DNA from 3 places in the Rhizobium sp. 01N48 genome. Region 3 is predicted to be linked to each of the others. Evidence: predicted binding sites of a transcription regulator. Region 3 holds the regulator's gene; each other region holds the start of a gene.
The links. Region 3 encodes LexA, which represses DNA repair genes until DNA is damaged. Its sites were predicted from a motif close to TGTTCNNNNTGTGTTCNG; they were not measured.
Positions count from the first base shown of each region.

Region 1: a site for LexA is predicted at 4,649-4,666, ahead of AC1DOG_RS08795 (DNA recombination protein RmuC). Genes of this name have one in related genera too.
Region 2: a site for LexA is predicted at 2,989-3,006, ahead of uvrA (excinuclease ABC subunit UvrA). Genes of this name have one in related genera too.

Region 1 covers NZ_JBFTQT010000003.1:482,098-488,939, reverse strand. The annotation lists gene AC1DOG_RS08805 (methyl-accepting chemotaxis protein) at 1-2,218, opposite strand, end outside; gene AC1DOG_RS08800 (ribokinase) at 2,444-3,343, opposite strand; gene AC1DOG_RS08795 (DNA recombination protein RmuC) at 3,393-4,616, opposite strand; gene AC1DOG_RS08790 (methyl-accepting chemotaxis protein) at 4,812-6,311, shown strand; gene def (peptide deformylase) at 6,408-6,842, shown strand, end outside.
Region 2 covers NZ_JBFTQT010000001.1:724,269-731,110, forward strand. The annotation lists gene uvrA (excinuclease ABC subunit UvrA) at 1-2,868, opposite strand, end outside; gene AC1DOG_RS03710 (single-stranded DNA-binding protein) at 3,118-3,678, shown strand; gene AC1DOG_RS03715 (MarC family protein) at 3,754-4,398, opposite strand; gene gyrA (DNA gyrase subunit A) at 4,624-6,842, shown strand, end outside.
Region 3 covers NZ_JBFTQT010000007.1:141,083-147,924, reverse strand. The annotation lists gene kdsA (3-deoxy-8-phosphooctulonate synthase) at 1-699, opposite strand, end outside; gene AC1DOG_RS15365 (VOC family protein) at 696-1,580, opposite strand; gene lexA (transcriptional repressor LexA) at 1,780-2,505, shown strand; partial or broken gene AC1DOG_RS15355 (ComEC/Rec2 family competence protein) at 2,499-4,913, opposite strand; gene gltA (citrate synthase) at 5,241-6,530, shown strand; gene lpxB (lipid-A-disaccharide synthase) at 6,564-6,842, opposite strand, start outside.

The DNA.
Region 1 (6,842 bases), on a different contig from region 3:
GCTGTGCGGTGGAGCGCAGCGATGCGCCATGGTTGGCGTTGCTGACGCGGAAGCGGGCGACGAGATGCTGCAGCGTCTGTGCCTCTTCGTTCAGCGTGACGCTGGCCGCTGTGGTCTCCTCGACCATGGCGGCGTTCTGCTGCGTCACCTGGTCCATCTGGTTCATGGCCTGGCTGACTTCCTTGAGGCCGATCGCCTGCTCGCTGGCCGATGCCGAGATTTCCCGGATCAGACCATTGATGCGCATGACCTGCTCGGAGATGTTGTGCAGCGTATCGCCGGCGCGGCCGACGAGATCGACGCCTTCCTTGACCTGGACGGCCGAGGTGTTGATGAGCGTCTTGATCTCCTTGGCGGCGTTCGCCGAACGCTGGGCCAGTTCGCGAACTTCTTGGGCAACCACCGCAAAGCCCTTGCCGGCTTCACCGGCACGCGCGGCCTCGACGCCGGCGTTGAGCGCCAAGAGGTTGGTCTGGAACGCGATCTCGTCGATGACGCCGATGATGCGCGACACCTCGGTGGAGGACTGCTCGATCCCGTGCATCGAGGCGATCGCCTTGCGCACGACATCGCCGGAGCGTTCCGCATCCTCGCAGGCGTGGTTGACGTTGTCGGCGGCCGTGCGGGCATTGTCGGCGCTGGAATTGACCTGCGCGGTCAGCTCGTTCAGGGCCGCAGCTGTTTCTTCCAGGCTTGCCGCCTGCTGTTCCGTGCGCTTGGCCAGATCAGACGCGCTGCCGCTGATCTCGCTAGTGCCGGAGCCGATGTTGACGACGCTGAGGTTCATCGTCGTAATGGTCTCTTCAAGGGCGGCCAGCGCCGCGTTGAAGTCCTGCTTCAGCTTGCCGTATTCGCCCGGGAATTCATCGGTAATGCGGTGGCTGAGATTGCCCTGCGACAGCTCGGACAGACCGGCGCCGACGATGGATACGATGTGGCGCTGCAGCGAAACCGACTGCTGGCGTTCGCTTTCCGAACGGCCGCGCTCGTCTTCCGCTTCCTGGCGCTGGCTCTTGGCTTCGGCTTCGAGACGGCGGCTGTCGGCGAGCGCATGGCGGAAGCCTTCGAGCGCCTTGGCGACCGAACCCGTTTCGTCCGAGCGATCCTGGCCAACGACCGGCTGCTCGTAGCGACCTTCGCTCAGCATCTTGACGCTGGCGACGAGGCCACCAAGCGGCTTCTGCACGAAGGCGCGGACGGCGAAGTAGAGTGCCAGCATGACGGCCGCCAGAACGACGATGCCGGCCACGATCATCATGAAGGTCTGGTCCTGCACCGGCGCGTTGATCGCGCTGTGCGGCACGTCGACGAGGATGACCCAGTTGGTGTTCACGTCGGGGAGCGCGAAGGGATAGACCACGCGGTCGAACTGCTCGCCGCCATCGATCGAGAGGTTCTTGACGACGGCAGGCGCAAGCGTCGAGAGGCCGGTCTTGACCGCATCGACACCTTCACCCTCGTAGGGCTTCATCGCCAGATCCTTGGACGGCGCGACGATCCAGTTACCGCCCTGCGAGAGCAGGGTCACGCGGCCGGTGCCGAAGGGATGCAGGCCGCCGAGCTTGTCGGCGAGCGACTTCAGCGAAATATCGACGCCGCTGACGCCGATCATCTTGCCGCCGGACATGACCGGGTAGCCGATGGAAGTCATCGCGGTGTTTTCGCCGGTGGTGCTTTCAGCGTAGGGCGAGGAGATCGCGCCCTTCTTGCTGGCGGCGGCAAGGCTGTACCATTCGGCCTTGTAGTCGGATGCGAACACCGAGAAGGTGAAGCCGCCGTCCTTCTTCTTGGTCCAATAGGCGTTGAACGCGCCATTCTTGTCCGAGCCGAGATCCGTGCGGCCGGCAAGCGACGGCGACTGGCCGTCGAATGCATTCGGCTCTTCGCCGAACCAGCTGCCGAAGGCGAACTGGTTGCGCTCGACATTGGCCTTCAGCATATCGACGATCGCCTTGCGATCGAGATACTTGCCTTCGTGGCCGCGGCCGATGACGCCGGCCATGGAGCGCGCCGCGCCCGCGAGTTCGCCGACCGAGGACGCGACTTCGTTGGCGATGGCCTTCGCCTCTAGATTGGCTTGATCCATGGTCAGCGTTTCCACGCGATCACGGGTTTCGCCGATGAGGAAGAAATTGGAGATCAGGAGAACCAGTGCGATCGCGCTGCCGGTAATCACAATGAGTTTGGCCGCAAGCGATTTCATGCGAAAGATGAACATGCATTCCTCGGGGGGATCAAGGATGGGCCAGGCGAAGCATCCGCCGGCACAAGAAGCGAGGGCAGCCACATCATGGAGCCGCCGTGGCGAGTGCCGCGTCCCCTTGGAGAGGGAGCCGGCGATCACGCGGAAGATCGCCGGAAACCTATTAAATTTAAGTGAAATGCGATGATAATTTGACTCATCGCAAACAAACGCATCGCCGATGTCGTCGGCGGATAACGCCTATAGTTTGTTTGCGACGTCGTCGCGCGAGGGAATGGACGGCTGGGCGCCTGCCTTAAGGCATGCGAGCGAGCCGGCAACGGCCGCGCGACGCAGCGCCGGCTCGAAATCGATCCCTTCGTCGAGGCTGGCGGCGAAGTAGCCGCAGAAGGTATCCCCCGCGCCGACCGTATCCACCGGCTCAATCTTCAACCCCTTCGCCCGCGATATCACGCCGTCGCGGATCGCGACCACACCATCGCCGCCAAGCGTGACGATCAGCGTCTGCCCCGTCTCCGAGTTGAGGCGCTTCAGTGCTGCTTCTCGGTCTTCCGCGCTCATGTTTTCCTGCCCGGCCAGAAGCTCGAATTCGGTTTCGTTGGCGATGACGATATCCGCGAGGCGCCCGAGACGCGCGGCATCGTCGATCAGCGGCGCGAGATTGAGAATGGTGGTCACGCCCTTGGCGCGCGCGGCGGAAAGAGCCTGCTCGACTGATGGAACCGGGATTTCCAGCTGTAGCATCAGCGTGTCGCCCTTGCTCATCGCGCCGACAGCCTGATCCGCATCCTGCGCGGTGACCGTGCCGTTGGCGCCCGGCACGACGGCGATCATGTTCTCGCCGTCTCCGCCCACGAGGATGATCGCGGTTCCGGTCGGCTCGTTCGCGCGCTTGACGGACTGGAGATCCGTGCCGGCGTCCTTGAGGAGCGCGAGCGCTTCGTCCGAAAAACCATCATGGCCAACGGCGCCCGCCATGGTCACGCTGCGCCCGGCGCGCCGCGCGGCCAGCGCCTGGTTGGCGCCCTTGCCGCCGGCGGCCGTTGAAAAGCCGTTACCGGCCACCGTCTCGCCGGGCTTCGGAAGCCGTTGCGTCGTGGCGATGAGGTCCATGTTGATGGAGCCGAAAACGGTGATCATGCGAGGTGTCCTTCCCAGTGTTTTGTCGGGCGCGACACTGCCGAAGGCCTCACTCGTCGTCAACCACCCTTAGCTTGAGAAGGCCCGTTCTGCTCTCCACGGATTTTGATGCGGGCGCACTTTCATCCGGGACGCGGCCTGCATCAGCACCCTCGAATTCCAGCGCCTCGATCTTGGCGCCGCGCTTCGTCAGCTTGTCGGCCGAAGTGACGATCATGTCGACATCCTTCTGCGCCATGGCGAAATGCCCCTGCAGCTTGCGCACGCGGTCGTCGAGGCGACCGAGATCATCCATCAGATTGGCGACCTCACCCTGGATGACATGCGCCTGCGCCTGCATCCGCTGATCCTTCAGAACCGCCTGGATGACCTGGATCGACAGCATCAGCAGCGACGGCGAAACGATGACCACGCGAGCCCGATGCGCCTTCTGCACGATCGCCTCGAAGTTCTCGTGAATTTCCGCGAAGATCGATTCCGACGGCACGAACAGGAACGCAGTATCCTGCGTCTCCCCCTGGATCAGATACTTCTCCGCGATATCGCGGATATGGGTCTCCATGTCGCGCCGAAACTGCTGCGATGCGGCCTTGGCAAGCTCCGGCCCGCCCGCGTCGCGAATGGCGTTCCATGCCTCCAGCGGAAACTTGGCGTCGATGACGAGCGGCGGCGCGCCGTTCGGCATGCGGATCGTGCAATCCGGGCGTGAGCCGTTGCTCAGCGTCTGCTGAAAGGCATAGGCGCCGATCGGCAGGCCATCGGCAACGATCGTTTCCATCCGCGATTGGCCAAAGGCGCCGCGCGTCTGCTTGTTGGACAGGATCGCCTGCAGCCCGACGACGTCCTTGGCGAGCGTCTGGATATTGTTCTGCGCCGCATCGATCACCGCCAGCCGCTCCTGCAGCTTTCTCAGATTCTCATGCGTGGACTTGGTCTGCTCCGTGATAGTCGAGTTGACCCGCTGCGACATGCCATCCAGCCGCTGGCTGATCGCCTGGTTGAGTTCCGACTGGCGCGAGCCGAACACCTCCGCCATCGCCGCCATCCGGCCCTGCATTTCCGATTGAATCCGCAACAGCTCCATCATCCGCGCATCCGCCTCGGCGGCACGCTCGAGCGCCTCTTCCGCCTGCTCGCGCCGCGCCTGGCCACCACGAACGAGCAAGGCAAGCATCAAGACGATCACGATAGCCAGTGCCGCGCCGGCAAGGGCGAGCGACATGGGGCTAAGGCCTGAAAGGGTGGCGGAAAACGAGTCGGTGCTGGTTGTCATTTCAGCACCATAGCAAAGTCGCGCAGCTTTTCCAGATCAAAACGTGAACATTGTAAATGGCCTGCCGGCGATACCCAAGCTTCACATTCGAGCGCTAGCTAAGAAATAACCGCATAATTTAACGCTTGCGAAACTATATTCGGCAAAAGCTGCGCGAAAATTGCCCTTCGTCAAATGAAAAAGCAGAAATATATTATGAGCAGCCAGCAGCCTGAAAACGGTCTCAAGCAACGCCTCGATTTCATCGAACTGGACGACAACGCGCGGCAATCGCTGCGCCAGATGCGCCCGGCGATTTCGGAGCTGTTGAGCGGCGCGCTCGAACGATTTTACGGAAAGCTGGCGCGCACACCCTCGGTCGCGAGCTTCTTCTCCGACAAGTCGCATATGAACAGTGCCAAGACCCGGCAGGAAGCCCATTGGGCCAATCTCGCCGGCGGCAACTTCGACGAGGCCTACGTCAAGGGCGTCGTTGCGGTCGGCAAGACCCATGCGCGCATTGGCCTTGAGCCGCGCTGGTACATCGGCGGCTACGCGCTTCTGATGAGCGATCTGATCAAGGGGCTGATGGCGAAGGAATGGCCGTCGCGCTTCGGCCGCGGCCAGGGCAAGTTGCTCGGCGAAAAGCTCACCGCCGTCGTAAAGGCTGCGATGCTGGACATGGATTATTCGATCTCGGTCTATCTGGAAGCGCTGGAAGAAAAGCGGCTGAAGCTTGAAGAGGAACGCCACAAGGCGGAAGCCGATCAGGCAATGGCGCTCAGCCATCTCCGTCGCGGTCTCGAAGCGCTGTCGCGCGGCGACCTCGAAGCCACCTTGCCTGCTGACCTGCCGGGCAACTTCAAGGATATGGGCGACGACTACAACCGCGCTGTCGCGGCCCTTCGCGCCTCCTTCGCATCCGTTCGCGCCACGTCAGGTGAAATCCTGCGCGGCACCGATGTGATCGCCAAGGGTTCCGACGATCTGGCGCTGCGCACTGCCCAGCAGGCTGCCGGCGTCGAGGAAAGCTCGGCTGCCCTGCAGCAGCTCTCCGTCAGCGTCGGCCAGACGGCATCCAACGCCGAAAAAGCGTCGGCAGCCGTGCGCGAAACGCAGCAGAAGGCGAAGAACTCCGGCGAACTGGTCACCAGTGCCGTCTCCGCCATGGCCGGTATCGAAAAGTCGTCGAGCGAGATCACCAAGATCATCGGCGTCATCGACGATATCGCTTTCCAGACCAACCTTCTCGCGCTGAACGCAGGCGTTGAAGCGGCCCGCGCCGGTGAAGCCGGCAAGGGTTTTGCCGTCGTCGCCCAGGAAGTCCGCCAGCTGGCACAGCGCTCGGCCGATGCCGCCAAGGAGATCAAGAAGCTGATCTCCGAGAGCTCCGCGCAGGTTAACCAGGGCGTCGATATCGTCAGCAGCACCGGCGAATCTTTGAGCGACATGATCAACCGCATTGACAACATCAGCAGCTTCGTTGCCGATATCGCCGCCGCCGCGCGCGATCAGGCGACCGGCGTCAACGAAGTCAGCGTCGCCATCCGCAACATGGACACCATCACCCAGCAGAACTCCGGCATGGTCGAGCGCACCTCGTCGGAAACCCGGCGCCTGCGCAACGAGGTAGAAGGCCTGGTCGGCCTGCTCGAGCGCTTCCGCACCGACAGCGCCAGCCACTCCGGCTATCAGGCCTCGCGCCGCGCCGCCTGAGGCAAAAGCGTCGAAATTGCGAAGGCGGCGTAAAAAAGCGCCGCCTCCGGCCATCGGATAATTCCATCCCGCAAAAAGATGGGTTATGGGAACGCCATGACCATCAAGCCACTCATCATTCTTCCCGATCCGCTGCTCCGTCAGGTTTCCAAGCCGATCGAGCGCGTCGACAGCGATCTGCAGCGTCTCGCCGACGACATGCTGGAGACCATGTACGATGCCCCGGGCATCGGGCTGGCCGCCATCCAGATCGGCGTTGCCCGCCGCATGCTCGTCATCGACGTTGCGCGCGAGGGAGAGGAAAAGCAGCCGCTCGTCTTCATCAATCCCGAGATCGTCTCGTCCTCCGACGAGCGCTCGGTCTATGAAGAGGGCTGCCTCTCCATCCCGGATTACTATGCCGAGGTCGAGCGCCCGGCCACCGTCGGCGTCAAATATCTCGACCGCGACGGCAAGGAGCAGACGATGAAAGCAGACAGCCTGCTCGCCACCTGCCTGCAGCACGAGATCGACCACCTGAACGGCGTGCTC
Region 2 (6,842 bases), on a different contig from region 3:
GAACTGGCCGGTATAGGAGCGCTTTTCCTTGACGATCGCCTCGGGCGTGCCTGAAGCCACGATTTCGCCGCCGCCGTCGCCGCCCTCGGGGCCGAAGTCGAGGACCCAGTCGGCGGTCTTGATGACCTCGAGATTGTGCTCGATGACGACCACCGAGTTGCCCTGGTTGACCAGTTCGTGCAGCATTTCGAGCAGCTTCGCCACGTCATGGAAGTGCAGGCCGGTCGTCGGCTCGTCGAGAATGTAGAGCGTGCGGCCGGTCGAGCGCTTCGAGAGTTCCTTGGCGAGCTTGACGCGCTGGGCCTCGCCGCCCGACAGCGTATTCGCCTGCTGGCCGACCTTGATGTAGCCGAGGCCGACGTCGAAGAGCGCCTGCAGCTTGTCGCGCACGGCGGGGACGGCGGCGAAGAACTCGACGCCTTCCTCGACGGTCATGTCCAGCACGTCGGCGATCGACTTCTGCTTGAAGGTGACGTCGAGCGTTTCACGGTTGTACCGCTTGCCGTGGCAGACGTCGCAGGTGACGTAGACATCAGGCAGGAAGTGCATCTCGATCTTGATGACGCCGTCGCCCTGGCAGGCCTCGCAGCGGCCGCCCTTGACGTTGAAGGAGAAGCGGCCCGGTTGATAGCCGCGCGCCTTGGCTTCCGGCAGGCCGGCGAACCAGTCGCGGATCGGGGTGAAGGCGCCGGTATAGGTGGCCGGGTTGGAGCGCGGGGTGCGGCCGATCGGCGACTGGTCGATGTCGATGACCTTGTCGATATGCTCGAAGCCGTCGATGCGGTCGTGATCCGCCGGGATTTCGCGCGCGCCCATGACACGGCGGGCGGCGGACTTGTAGAGCGTCTCGATCAGGAATGTGGACTTGCCGCCGCCGGAGACACCCGTGACTGCCGTGAAGACGCCGAGCGGGATCGATGCCGTGACGTTCTTCAGGTTGTTGCCGCGGGCGCCGACGACCTTGATTTCCTTGCCCTTCTTCACCTTGCGGCGCTCTTCCGGCACGGTCACGCCAAGTTCCCCCGACAGGTATTTACCGGTCAGTGACTTCGGGTTGGCCATGATATCCTGCGGCGTGCCGTGGGCGATGACCTGACCGCCATGAATGCCGGCGGCCGGGCCGATATCGACAACGTCGTCAGCCTGCAAGATGGCGTCCTCGTCGTGCTCGACGACGATGACGGTGTTGCCGATGTCACGCAGGTGCTTCAGGGTTTCGAGCAGGCGCGCATTGTCACGCTGGTGCAGGCCGATCGACGGCTCGTCGAGCACGTAGAGAACACCGGTGAGACCGGAGCCGATCTGCGAGGCCAAGCGAATGCGCTGGCTTTCGCCACCCGAGAGCGTGCCGGAGTTGCGCGAGAGGCTCAGATATTCGAGGCCGACGTCGTTCAGGAAGCGCAGGCGGTCCCTGATCTCTTTCAGGATGCGGACGGCGATCTCATTCTGTTTTGCGTTGAAGCTGTCGGGCAGCGTTTCGAACCAGTCGCGGGCGATGCGGATCGACATATCCGTGACCTGGCCGATGTGCAGCTTGTTGACCTTCACGGCCAGCGCTTCCGGCTTCAGGCGGAAGCCGTTGCAGGACGGGCAGGGGGCGGCCGACATGTAGCGCTCGATCTCCTCGCGCGCCCAGGCGCTGTCGGTTTCCTTCCAGCGGCGCTCGAGGTTGGTGATGATGCCTTCGAAATTCTTGTGCGTCGTGTAGGAGCGGGCGCCGTCGACGTAGTGAAACTCGATCTTCTCCTCGGTGCCGTTGAGGATCACGTCCTGTGCCTTGGCGGAGAGGTCGTTCCAGCGGGCGCCGAGCTTGAAGCCGAAATGCTTGCCGAGCGCTTCCAGCGTCTGGTTGTAATAGGGCGAGGACGACTTGGCCCATGGGGCGATGGCGCCGTCTCGCAGCGTGCGCTCAGGCTCCGGCACGATCAGGTTGGCGTCGATCTTCTGCTGGGCGCCGAGGCCGTCGCAGGTCGGGCAAGCGCCGGCCGGATTGTTGAAGGAGAAGAGGCGTGGCTCGATCTCCGAAATCGTGAAGCCGGAGACCGGGCAGGCGAACTTTTCCGAAAACAGCACGCGCTCATGTGTTTCGTTGAGCGACTTGTTGGCCGAGCCGCCGGCGGCGGTTTCTTCCACCGGCAATGGCTTGTCGGCGAATTCGGCGATGGCGAGGCCGTCGGCAAGCTTCAGCGAGGTCTCAAGGCTGTCGGCCAAACGCGCCGAGACATCGGAGCGCACGACGACGCGGTCGACGACGATATCGATGTCGTGCTTGTATTTCTTGTCGAGGGCGGGCGCATCGGCGATCTCATAGAACTGGCCGTCGATCTTGACGCGCTGGAAGCCCTTCTTCATGAGCTCCGCGAGTTCCTTCTTATACTCGCCCTTGCGGCCGCGCACGAGCGGCGCGAGGATGAAGAGACGCGTGCCTTCCTCGAAGGCGAGGATGCGGTCGACCATCTGGCTGACGGTCTGGCTCTCGATCGGCAGGCCGGTGGCCGGCGAATAGGGAACGCCGACGCGCGCGAAGAGCAGGCGCATGTAGTCGTAGATCTCGGTGACGGTGCCAACCGTCGAGCGCGGGTTACGCGAGGTCGTCTTCTGCTCGATGGAGATCGCCGGCGAGAGGCCGTCGATCTGGTCGACATCGGGCTTCTGCATCATCTCGAGGAACTGGCGGGCATAGGCCGACAGGCTCTCGACGTAGCGGCGCTGGCCTTCGGCATAGATGGTGTCGAAGGCGAGCGAGGATTTGCCCGATCCCGACAGGCCGGTCATGACGATCAGCTTGTTGCGCGGCAGATCGAGGTCGATGCCCTTCAGATTGTGCTCGCGCGCGCCACGGATTGAAATCGTCTTCAGTTCGCTCATCGTCTTCTGCTTCTGTGCTGGAACAAGCCCCTTATTTAGTGATGCCGGCGGGCGAGTCGAGGCTCAATGTCTAGATGGTGCAAGGTTTTCGATTCGGTTGACATGATCATAGGGATAAAATAGAACAAATAAAGAACAAAATTCCTTGTGGATGAACCGCTATGGACGTCCATTGCGCCGCCTCTATGGTTTAAGGTGCATCGATTGTTTCAAGCGCCGCCGGGCAGGGCGGCAGGTAGGGTGAAAAGTATGGCTGGCAGCGTGAACAAGGTAATTCTGATCGGAAATGTGGGTGCAGACCCCGAAATCCGTCGGACGCAGGACGGCCGGCCGATCGCCAACCTCCGCATCGCGACATCGGAGACCTGGCGCGACCGCAATTCCGGCGAGCGCAAGGAAAAGACCGAGTGGCACACCGTCGTGGTCTTCAACGAAGGCCTGTGCAAGGTGATCGAGCAGTACGTCAAGAAAGGCGCCAAGCTCTATATCGAAGGCGCGCTGCAGACCCGCAAGTGGCAGGACCAGCAGGGCCAGGACCGTTATTCAACGGAAGTCGTGCTGCAGGGCTTCGGCTCGACGCTGACGATGCTCGATGGACGCGGCGAAGGCGGCGGCGATCGTTCTGGCGGCGGTTACGGCGGTGGCCGTGGCGGCAATGCCGGCGGTGGTGATTTCGGCGGCGGCGGCGGTTATGGCGACGATTACGGTTCGCCTTCGCAGTCGTCCGGCCGTGGTGGCTCGGGCGGCGGTGCGTCTTCCGGCGGTGGCGGCAATTTCTCGCGCGACCTCGACGACGATATTCCGTTTTGATCGGACGACCGATCACAAGGTGTCAGACGGCGCGCCTCAGGGCGCGCCGTTTGCGTTTTGATTGAACGTGATCTCTCAGACGGGCGAGGGAACGAGGTTCATCGCCGACTTGATGCCATCCACCACGAACTGCGTGGCGAGCGCCGCCAGGATGACGCCGAGCAGGCGCGTCAGGATGGCGCGGCCGGTGACGCCGAGGAAGCGGTCCAGCCGATCGGCGATCAAGAGCGCCAGGAAGAGCAAGAGCAGGCTTGCGGCGATCACGATGATCAGCTGCGCCAGCTCGAAGGCCGTCTGCATCGAGCCTGCGATCAGGATGGTCGCGGAGATGGCGCCTGGGCCTGAGATCAGCGGGATGGCCAGCGGGAAGACAGCGATGTTCTGGATGTGATCGACGGTGATCGCGGCCGTGCCGGTCTTCTCTTTGCGGTCCTGGCGCTTCTCGAACACCATTTCAAAGGCGATCCAGAAGAGCAGCAGACCGCCGGCGATGCGGAAGGCGCCGATCGAGATACCGAGCACGCCAAGCACGCTCGATCCGAAGAGCGCGAAGACGGCAAGAATGATGAAAGCGATGATCGTGCCGCGCAGCGCCACCTGCTTGCGCTGGGCTCTGCTCATGCCAACCGTGAGGCCGAGAAAGATCGGCGCGAGACCGGGCGGGTCGATCGTCACGAGCAGGGTTGTGAAGGCGTTTATCAGTTGGTCGGCGCTTGCCATTATGTCTCCGTATGCCCATATCCGGGCTTGGTTTTCGCGCGATTGTGATGTGGGCAAACCGATTTTGCAAATGGCGCGGCGTGCGTGATGGTGTTTGGGGCGGATAAGCCCCGTTTTGCCCTGATTAGACCGTAAAAGCCTGTTCAAAACTTCCTGCAAAATTGGCTTAGGAACAGCCTTTCCGCTATAAATCTTCAAGTGATTCTAGAAGAGATGTGATCCATTTTGACTGAGCAAACACCCCCCGGCGGCGGGAAGCTCCCGCCAGGCATCGAGCCCATCTCCATTATGGAGGAAATGCAGCGGTCGTATCTCGATTACGCGATGAGCGTTATCGTCAGCCGCGCGCTTCCTGACGTGCGCGACGGCCTCAAGCCCGTGCACCGGCGCATCCTCTACGGCATGTCCGAGCTCGGCATCGACTGGAACAAGAAATACGTCAAATGCGCCCGCGTGACCGGGGACGTGATGGGTAAATACCATCCGCACGGCAACACCGCGATCTACGACGCGCTGGCGCGTATGGCGCAGGACTGGTCTCTTCGCCTTCCGCTGATCGACGGCCAAGGCAACTTCGGCTCCGTCGACGGCGATCCGCCGGCGGCCGAACGCTACACCGAATGCCGCCTCGAGAAGGCCGCGCATTCGCTGCTCGACGATCTCGACAAGGAAACGGTCGATTTCCGCGACAACTACGACGGCACACTCTCCGAGCCCGTGGTCGTTCCGGCGAAATTCCCGAACCTGCTCGTCAACGGCGCCGGCGGTATCGCCGTCGGCATGGCGACCAACATTCCGCCGCACAATCTCGTCGAAGTCATCAATGGCTGTATCGCGCTGATCGACGATCCGGCGATCGAACTGCCGGAGATGATGCAGATCATTCCGGGTCCCGATTTCCCGACCGGCGCCAAGATCCTCGGCCGCTCCGGCATCCGCTCGGCTTACGAGACGGGCCGTGGCTCGGTGATCATGCGCGGTGTTGCGACCATCGAGCCGATGCGCGGCGATCGCGAACAGATCATCATCACCGAGATCCCGTATCAGGTGAACAAGTCGACGATGATCGAGAAGATGGCCGAGCTGGTGCGCGACAAGCGCATCGAGGGCATCTCCGATCTGCGCGACGAATCCGACCGTCAGGGCTACCGCGTCGTCGTCGAGCTGAAGCGCGACGCCAATGCCGACGTGATCCTGAACCAGCTCTATCGCTATACCCCGCTGCAGACCTCTTTCGGCTGCAACATGGTGGCGCTGAACGGTGGCAAGCCGGAACAGCTGCAGCTGCTCGACATGCTGCGCGCTTTCGTCTCTTTCCGCGAGGAAGTCGTTAGCCGGCGTACCAAGTTCCTGCTCCGCAAGGCTCGCGAGCGCGCGCACGTCTTGGTCGGTCTGGCGATTGCTGTCGCCAATATCGACGAAGTCATCCGCGTCATCCGCCAGGCGCCGGACCCGCAGTCGGCCCGCGAAGAGCTGATGACCCGCCGCTGGCCGGCGCATGACGTTGAAAGCCTGATCCGGCTGATCGACGATCCGCGCCACCGCATCAACGACGACATGACCTACAACCTCTCGGAAGAGCAGGCACGGGCCATTCTCGAACTGCGTCTCGCCCGTCTGACGGCCCTTGGCCGCGACGAAATTGGCGACGAACTCAACAAGATCGGCGAGGAAATCAAGGATTACCTCGATATCCTGTCGTCGCGCGTGCGCATCCAGTCGATCGTCAAGGACGAACTCGCGGCTGTCCGCGACGAGTTCGGCACGCCGCGCCGCACCGAGATCATGGATGGCGGCCTTGAGATGGACGATGAAGATCTCATCGCCCGCGAGGACATGGTCGTCACCGTCTCCCATCTCGGCTACATCAAGCGTGTGCCGCTGACGACCTACCGCGCGCAGCGTCGCGGCGGCAAGGGTCGCTCCGGCATGACCACCCGTGACGAAGACTTCGTTAGCCAGCTATTCGTTCTCAACACGCATACGCCGGTTCTGTTCTTCTCCTCGCGCGGTATCGTCTACAAGGAAAAGGTCTACCGCCTGCCGATCGGCACGCCGACCTCGCGCGGCAAGGCGATGATCAACATGCTGCCGCTTGCTCCAGGCGAGCGCATCACCACGATCCTGCCGCTGCCGGAGGACGAGGACAGCTGGGCAACGCTCGACGTGATGTTCTCGACGACGCGCGGCACCGTTCGCCGCAACAAGCTGAGCGACTTCGTCCAAGTCAACCGCAACGGCAAGATCGCGATGAAGCTCGAGGAAGAGGGCGACGAAATCCTCTCCGTCGAGACCTGCACCGAGCATGACGACGTGCTTCTGACGACGGCGCTCGGCCAGTGCATCCGCTTTGCGGTCGATGACGTTCGCGTCTTCGCGGGCCGCAACTCGATCGGCGTACGAGGGATCAATCTTGGCGATAACGACCGCATCATCTCGATGAC
Region 3 (6,842 bases):
GACAGCCGCACGCGCCAGCGTTTCCACGAATTCGCGCTGGCCGCCACTCGACCCACCCTGCCCGCCCGGCTGCTGCACCGAATGGGTCGCGTCGAAGACAACAGGCGCACCCATGGCTTCCATGATCGGCAGCGAGCGCATGTCGGAGACCAGCGTGTTGTAGCCGAAGGAAGCGCCGCGTTCGCACAGCATGATGTTCGGGTTGCCGCTGGCATTCAGCTTGGCAAGCACGTTCTTCATGTCCCAGGGCGCCAGGAACTGGCCCTTCTTGACGTTGATGGCGCGGCCGGTCTTTGCGGCGGCGACCAGCAGGTCCGTCTGCCGGCTAAGGAAGGCCGGGATCTGCAGCACATCGACGACAGTGGCGACTTCAGCGCACTGCTCTTCGGTGTGGATGTCGGTGAGAACGGGGAAGCCGTATTCCTTCTTCAGATCGGCGAACACTTCGAGCGCCGTTTCAAGCCCGATGCCGCGCTGGGCAGACAGCGACGTGCGGTTGGCCTTGTCGAAGGAGGACTTGTAGACAAGGCCGATGCCGAGCTTGTCGCAAAGCTCCTTCAGCGTGCCGGCGATCATGAAGGCATGGTCGCGGCTTTCCATCTGGCACGGGCCGGCGATCAGCGACAGCTTGCCGGTGTTGGAAAACACCACACGGCCGGTGCCTTCGCCGARGGCCACTTCGGAATTGGTTTCAGTCATCGTTTCTCCTCGAAGGCGAAGAGCGCGCCCTGGCCGGGCGCTGCCTTCACCAGAATTCGATTGTTCTTGCGTGTATAGGTGATCCCGTTAGCAGCCAAATGCGCCTCTGTCACGGCGAGATCGGCAACGGAAAAGACAATCGCCGCGCCGCGCAGACCGCGATCGGCCTTGGGCTCGGAGGGATCGTAGTAAGCGTTCAAGCCATCCGGCGACAGGATATTGATACGGGCGTTGCCGGCATCGAGGCTGACACCGAAGGCCTCCTCGCGGGTCGCCTGCGCATCCGAGGCCAGCTGCAACAGCGGTGCGAACGCTTTGGGATCGGAGGAAGAGAGCACGATCGACAGGATGCCCAAGACGCCATTCTTATGCGTTTCCAACGCCTTGCGGTCGCTGGGCAGTGGGTTGACGCGCTGGCAGGCGAAGAGGAAGAAATCGGGCGCTCGCAGATCTGCCGCGAAAGCCAGGCGGAACGCCGCGGTCGCCTCGGAACCGTCCGGCATCTTCATCTGCCGGGCGAACTCCAGCATCTCGCCGCCACTCATGCCATCGGCGAGGTAGCGGGCGTGATCGCCGTCGGCATCCGGCGTGCCGAAGACGATCGCCGACAGGCCGTCGTCGCCGCAGCGGAAGCGAAAGGCGCGGTCGCGGGCGGTGAAGACGTTGCCGTCGCCGATGGCCTCCTCGTAGGTCTCCAGACTGGCGATGCCGAGCGGTTCGAGATAGGTTTTGTCGGCGAAGAAGACGCAGGCGTTTTCGGTGCCAAACGGGTGCCGCGCATCGGCGGCGAAGGTGAAGCCGAGTTTGCCCAGGCGGTCGCGCGCCATCTCGATATTGACGACCGGCAGCACCACGTGGTCCAGGGGATGGGGGTCACTCATCGGCAAATCCTCCCGAAATCGGCAGAGATGTGCGCTGGCTTTCGCCACAATGCAAGAGGCGAGCGCGGTTAAATCGAATGAAGTGTAAAATCGCGACGATTCCGAGCCAAGTTTTACGAAAATTTAGGCACTTGCGGAACACATATGGAACATATAGTGTCCGTTCTGGCTTTGTTTCACGACTCTGGGGTTCATTTCGATGCTGACACGCAAGCAACAAGAACTGCTTCTGTTCATTCATGAGCGGATGAAAGAGTCGGGCGTTCCGCCTTCCTTCGACGAAATGAAGGATGCACTCGATCTCGCATCAAAATCCGGCATTCACCGCCTGATCACCGCTCTGGAAGAGCGCGGCTTCATTCGCCGGCTGCCGAACCGGGCGCGCGCGCTCGAGGTCATCAAGCTGCCGGAAGCCTATAATCCGAGCCTGCAGCCACGACGTGGCTTCTCGCCGAGCGTCATCGAAGGCAGCCTCGGAAAGCCGCAGCCGGTGGCCGCAGCCCCTGCCCCGAAGGCCGCGCCGAGCGCCGACAACGGCAACTCGGCTTCCGTTCCCGTCATGGGCCGCATCGCCGCCGGTGTGCCGATCTCGGCGATCCAGAACAACACCCACGACATCACCGTCCCCGCCGACATGCTCGGCTCCGGCGAGCATTACGCGCTCGAGGTCAAGGGCGACTCGATGATCGAAGCCGGCATTTTCGACGGCGACACCGTCATCATCCGCAACGGCAACACGGCCAACCCCGGCGATATCGTCGTGGCGCTTGTCGATGACGAAGAGGCAACGCTGAAGCGCTTCCGCCGCAAGGGCGCGTCGATCGCGCTTGAGGCCGCCAACCCGGCTTACGAAACGCGCATTTTCGGGCCTGACCGCGTCAAGGTTCAGGGCAAGCTCGTCGGGCTCATTCGCCGATATCACTGAGTGGTGACGTCACCAGTTGGTGACAGGTCGTCGCTGAAGTTGTCGTTGCGCCAGTCATAGGCGCGATGGCGCATCCAGGGGCGAGCGAGGCGTGCATAAGCGGTCTTGACGACGGGAGTGCCCTGATCGTCGATACGGATTTCGACGGCGCCCGATCGCCTGAGAGTTTCGCCGGTCAATAACATGGCGCCGGAGCGGCACGTCGCCTGGCGGAGGCGCACCGGCGTGATGACGATATCGGCCACGTCGCAGGCGGGACCGAGATAGGCGGCGTTTTCGAGCGTCGCGATGATGTAGCCGCTGTCGAGCGCTGTTATGCACCACGCGGTCTTCAGGCACCGGAAGGCACTGTCGTTCGTCGAAGCCGCTGCAGCGCGCATCATAGCGCGGGCTTCGCGTTGTTGTTTCAATGTCAGTCTTGGCCTTGGCTCGCCCCTTCTCGGAATGGGCAAGGCCTCGCCGTCGAGGATGTCGGGCGGCTTGTGGTCTTCGATGGCGAGCGCGCGTTGCCATTGGCCGAAGATGAAGTCGGGCGGCCGTTCGCGGTTGCTGGCGAGGCTGTCGCCTGTGACTGCTGCCACGAGGCTTCCGTCCTCGGAGACGACGAGTTCGGGCGCAGGTGCTGCCGGGAGCAGGATGACGACGAGGGTTGCGATCGTGGCAACCGCAGCGCCGATCCATCGCAGGCGTGTGCGCATCAGCCCCCATATGAGAAAGCCGAGCACGGCGATCGCGAAATACCATTCGGGTATCCGCCCGATGTCGACACTGCCGCCCCAACCGGACACCATCTTGGCGATGTCGATCACCAGATCCAGCCCGAAGCCGGCGACCTTCCACAGCGGCGCATCCAGGCCAAAGGGCGTCGCCAACATCGCAAGCATTCCGAAGGGCATGACGATGAAGGAGATGACCGGCATGGCGAGCAGGTTGGCCGGTAGTCCGTAGCCGCTCAGCCGGTGAAAATGTTCGATCGAGAACAGCGCTGTCGAGAAGCCGCCGATCATCGAGGTCAGCGCGATGCCGCCGAAGAAGCGGAACGTGGCCATGACCGGCTTTATGGTGGGATGCGTAAGAAAAACGCTCTCGCGGTGGCGCCTCCTGGTCCAAACGGCAAAGCCCGCGACCAGCGCGAGCGTCGCCGCGTAGGACATCTGGAAGCTGGGGCCCAGCACCTCCGAAGGGGACATCAGGATGATCAGCAGCGCCGAGAGCGCGATGTTGCGCAGGCTAATCGAGGGGCGATCGAACAGCACCGCGACCAGCATGATCGCCATCATGATGAAGGCGCGCTCGGCGGAGACGGCAAAGCCCGAGATCATGTAATAGGCCGTCAGCGCCAGAAGCGCGCTGCCGGCGGCGAGCTTCTTGGTCGGATAGGCCTGCGCAAACCCGGGGAAGAGGCCGAAGAACAGGCGCAGCCCGACAAAACAGATGCCGGCCGACAGAGCCATGTTGAGGCCCGAGATCGCCACGATATGCGCGAGGCCGGATTGGCGCAGCGCCTCCGTCGTCTCGTTGGAGATGGCACGTCTCTCGTCGGTGACCAGCGAAGCTGCGAAGGCGCCGGTATCGCCAGGCAGGATGCTGCGGATGCGGTCGCCAATGCTGCTGCGCAGGCCTTAGAGCCATTCCATGGCGCGATCGACGGCAGAGAGATCGGCGATATCCGTCCGCGATGGGACGGGCTGCGGGATGCCGTAGAAGAAGCCGTTGGCGCCGATGCCGTCGAAATAGGCAGAGAAGGCGAAATCGTTGAGTTCGGGCAGTGCCGGTCCTGCCGGCGGCGTCAGGCGCACACGGCCGGTCAACCATCCGCCGACCGCGACGGGCTCTCCTGCACGCGCGACGAGCGAGACCTGCTGCGGCGGACGCTTGAGCGTGGGCTCGTCTGTGCGCGTTACCCTGACGATATAGCGCCAGCGCCCATTATCATCGCCCTCGCGCCGTTCCACGCGGCCGGTCACTGTCGTCGTCACCGCTGTATCGAGAACGACGGTATCAGCCCGCCAGGTCTCGAGCTGCGCCGCGAACATGCCGAGGACGACAAGCAGGCCTGAGATCGCCACACGGCGTGTCGCGACGCGCGCGGAGCCCGCCAAGACGAAGACGAAACCGAAGAGGATAGCCCAGGCAAGGAGCCGCAAGGGCGGGATATCCACGGCGAGCCGGAACCAGGCGATGGCGCCCGCCCCGAGGAAGACGGGCGACGCCAGGAAAAGGCGGCCGTGGTCGAATTCGGTGCTGAACGCTTGTGCTGCGACGGCTGCCTGACGGTGGATTTGGCGACTTGTGCGACTCAGAAAACCCGAGGTCGACTGCGTCAATGGCGCGCGCGTCATTATGGCACGGGCATTTTGCCCTGTTACGGCCGGCAAATTGGCAATTTGCGCCGCTTCGGGTGGCATCAAAACGACGTGACTGGCATTCAACTCCGGCATGCAACGACACCCGAAAGCCACCCTGAACTGCAATCAGAATGAGGCCAGCGGAGCCTAAACGCAACTATAATCGTTTGAATTCAAACGGGAAATAAAACCATCAAAAATGTCAGGTTTATCATTGACTTCCGCTATGCGGAGACGACATCGCTGGAGTGCTTAAAAGTTGATACTGCGATGCACAAAATGGCATCACGGTAACTTGGCATTAGGCGCGCGATCATATAGCTATCGCAGACGACGCTTAACCCTATGGCGCTTTTAAGGCGCCAACCGCCAGTTTGGAGGATCAGAATGACGGATCAAAGCGCAACACTGAAACTCGGTGAGAAAACAGTCGACCTGCCGGTCAAGAGCGGCACGATCGGCCCTGATGTCATCGATATCGGCGCCCTCTACAAGAACACGGCTTCCTTCACGTACGATCCTGGTTTCACCTCGACCGCATCCTGTGAATCGAAAATCACTTACATCGATGGCGACGAGGGCGTTCTGCTCCATCGCGGTTACCCGATCGAGCAGCTGGCCGAACAGGGCGACTTCCTCGAAGTCTGCTACCTGCTTCTCTACGGCGAACTGCCGACGTCCGCGCAGAAGAAGGACTTCGACCATCGCGTGACGCATCACACCATGGTGCACGAGCAGATGAGCCGCTTCTTCACCGGCTTCCGTCGCGACGCGCACCCGATGGCCGTCATGTGCGGCTGCGTCGGCGCCCTGTCGGCTTTCTACCACGACAGCACCGACATCACCGATCCGCACCAGCGCATGGTCGCTTCGCTGCGCATGATCGCCAAGATGCCGACGATCGCCGCGATGGCCTACAAGTACCATATCGGCCAGCCTTTCGTTTACCCGAAGAACGACCTCGACTACGCGTCGAACTTCCTGCGCATGTGCTTTGCCGTTCCTTGCGAGGAATATGTGGTCAATCCGGTGCTTGCCCGCGCCATGGACCGCATCTTCATCCTGCACGCCGATCACGAGCAGAACGCTTCGACCTCGACCGTTCGTCTCGCCGGCTCCTCGGGCGCAAACCCGTTCGCCTGCATTGCAGCCGGCATTGCCTGCCTCTGGGGCCCGGCTCACGGCGGCGCCAACGAAGCGGCTCTCAACATGCTGCAGGAAATCGGCACGGTTGACCGTATCCCTGAATACATCGCCCGCGCCAAGGACAAGAACGATCCGTTCCGCCTGATGGGCTTTGGCCACCGCGTCTACAAGAACTACGACCCGCGCGCCAAGATCATGCAGAAGACGACGCATGAAGTGCTCGGCGAGCTCGGCATCAAGGACGATCCGCTGCTCGACGTCGCCATGGAACTCGAGCGCATCGCGCTGACCGATCCATACTTCATCGAGAAGAAGCTCTATCCGAACATCGACTTCTACTCGGGTATCACGCTCAAGGCGCTCGGCTTCCCCACGACCATGTTCACCGTTCTGTTCGCTCTCGCCCGCACCGTCGGCTGGATCGCACAGTGGAACGAAATGATCGAAGATCCGCAGCAGCGTATCGGCCGCCCGCGCCAGCTCTACATCGGCGAAGCGCAGCGCGACTACGTTCCGGTTTCCAAGCGTTAATCTCGACACATCGAAGCTTAAAAAGAAACCCGGTCAGTTTTGACCGGGTTTTTTGTTTTTCAGGACATCAAGCACGATTTCCGCGGCATGGACGCCGGGCGGCTTTTCGGTCTGCATCCGCTCCCAGACGAGATCGTAACCTTCCATCATCGAGCGTCGCGGCAAGGTGTCGGATGAGAGCTTCTCGACCCAGCGCGTGAAACTCGCGCCGCGCACGACCTCGTTGATATATTCGGGCACCACTGCGTAGTCCGCGACGAGGTTCGGGATCGCCGCCGTCCAGATCTTGATCTTGCCGGTCATCAGCTTGAT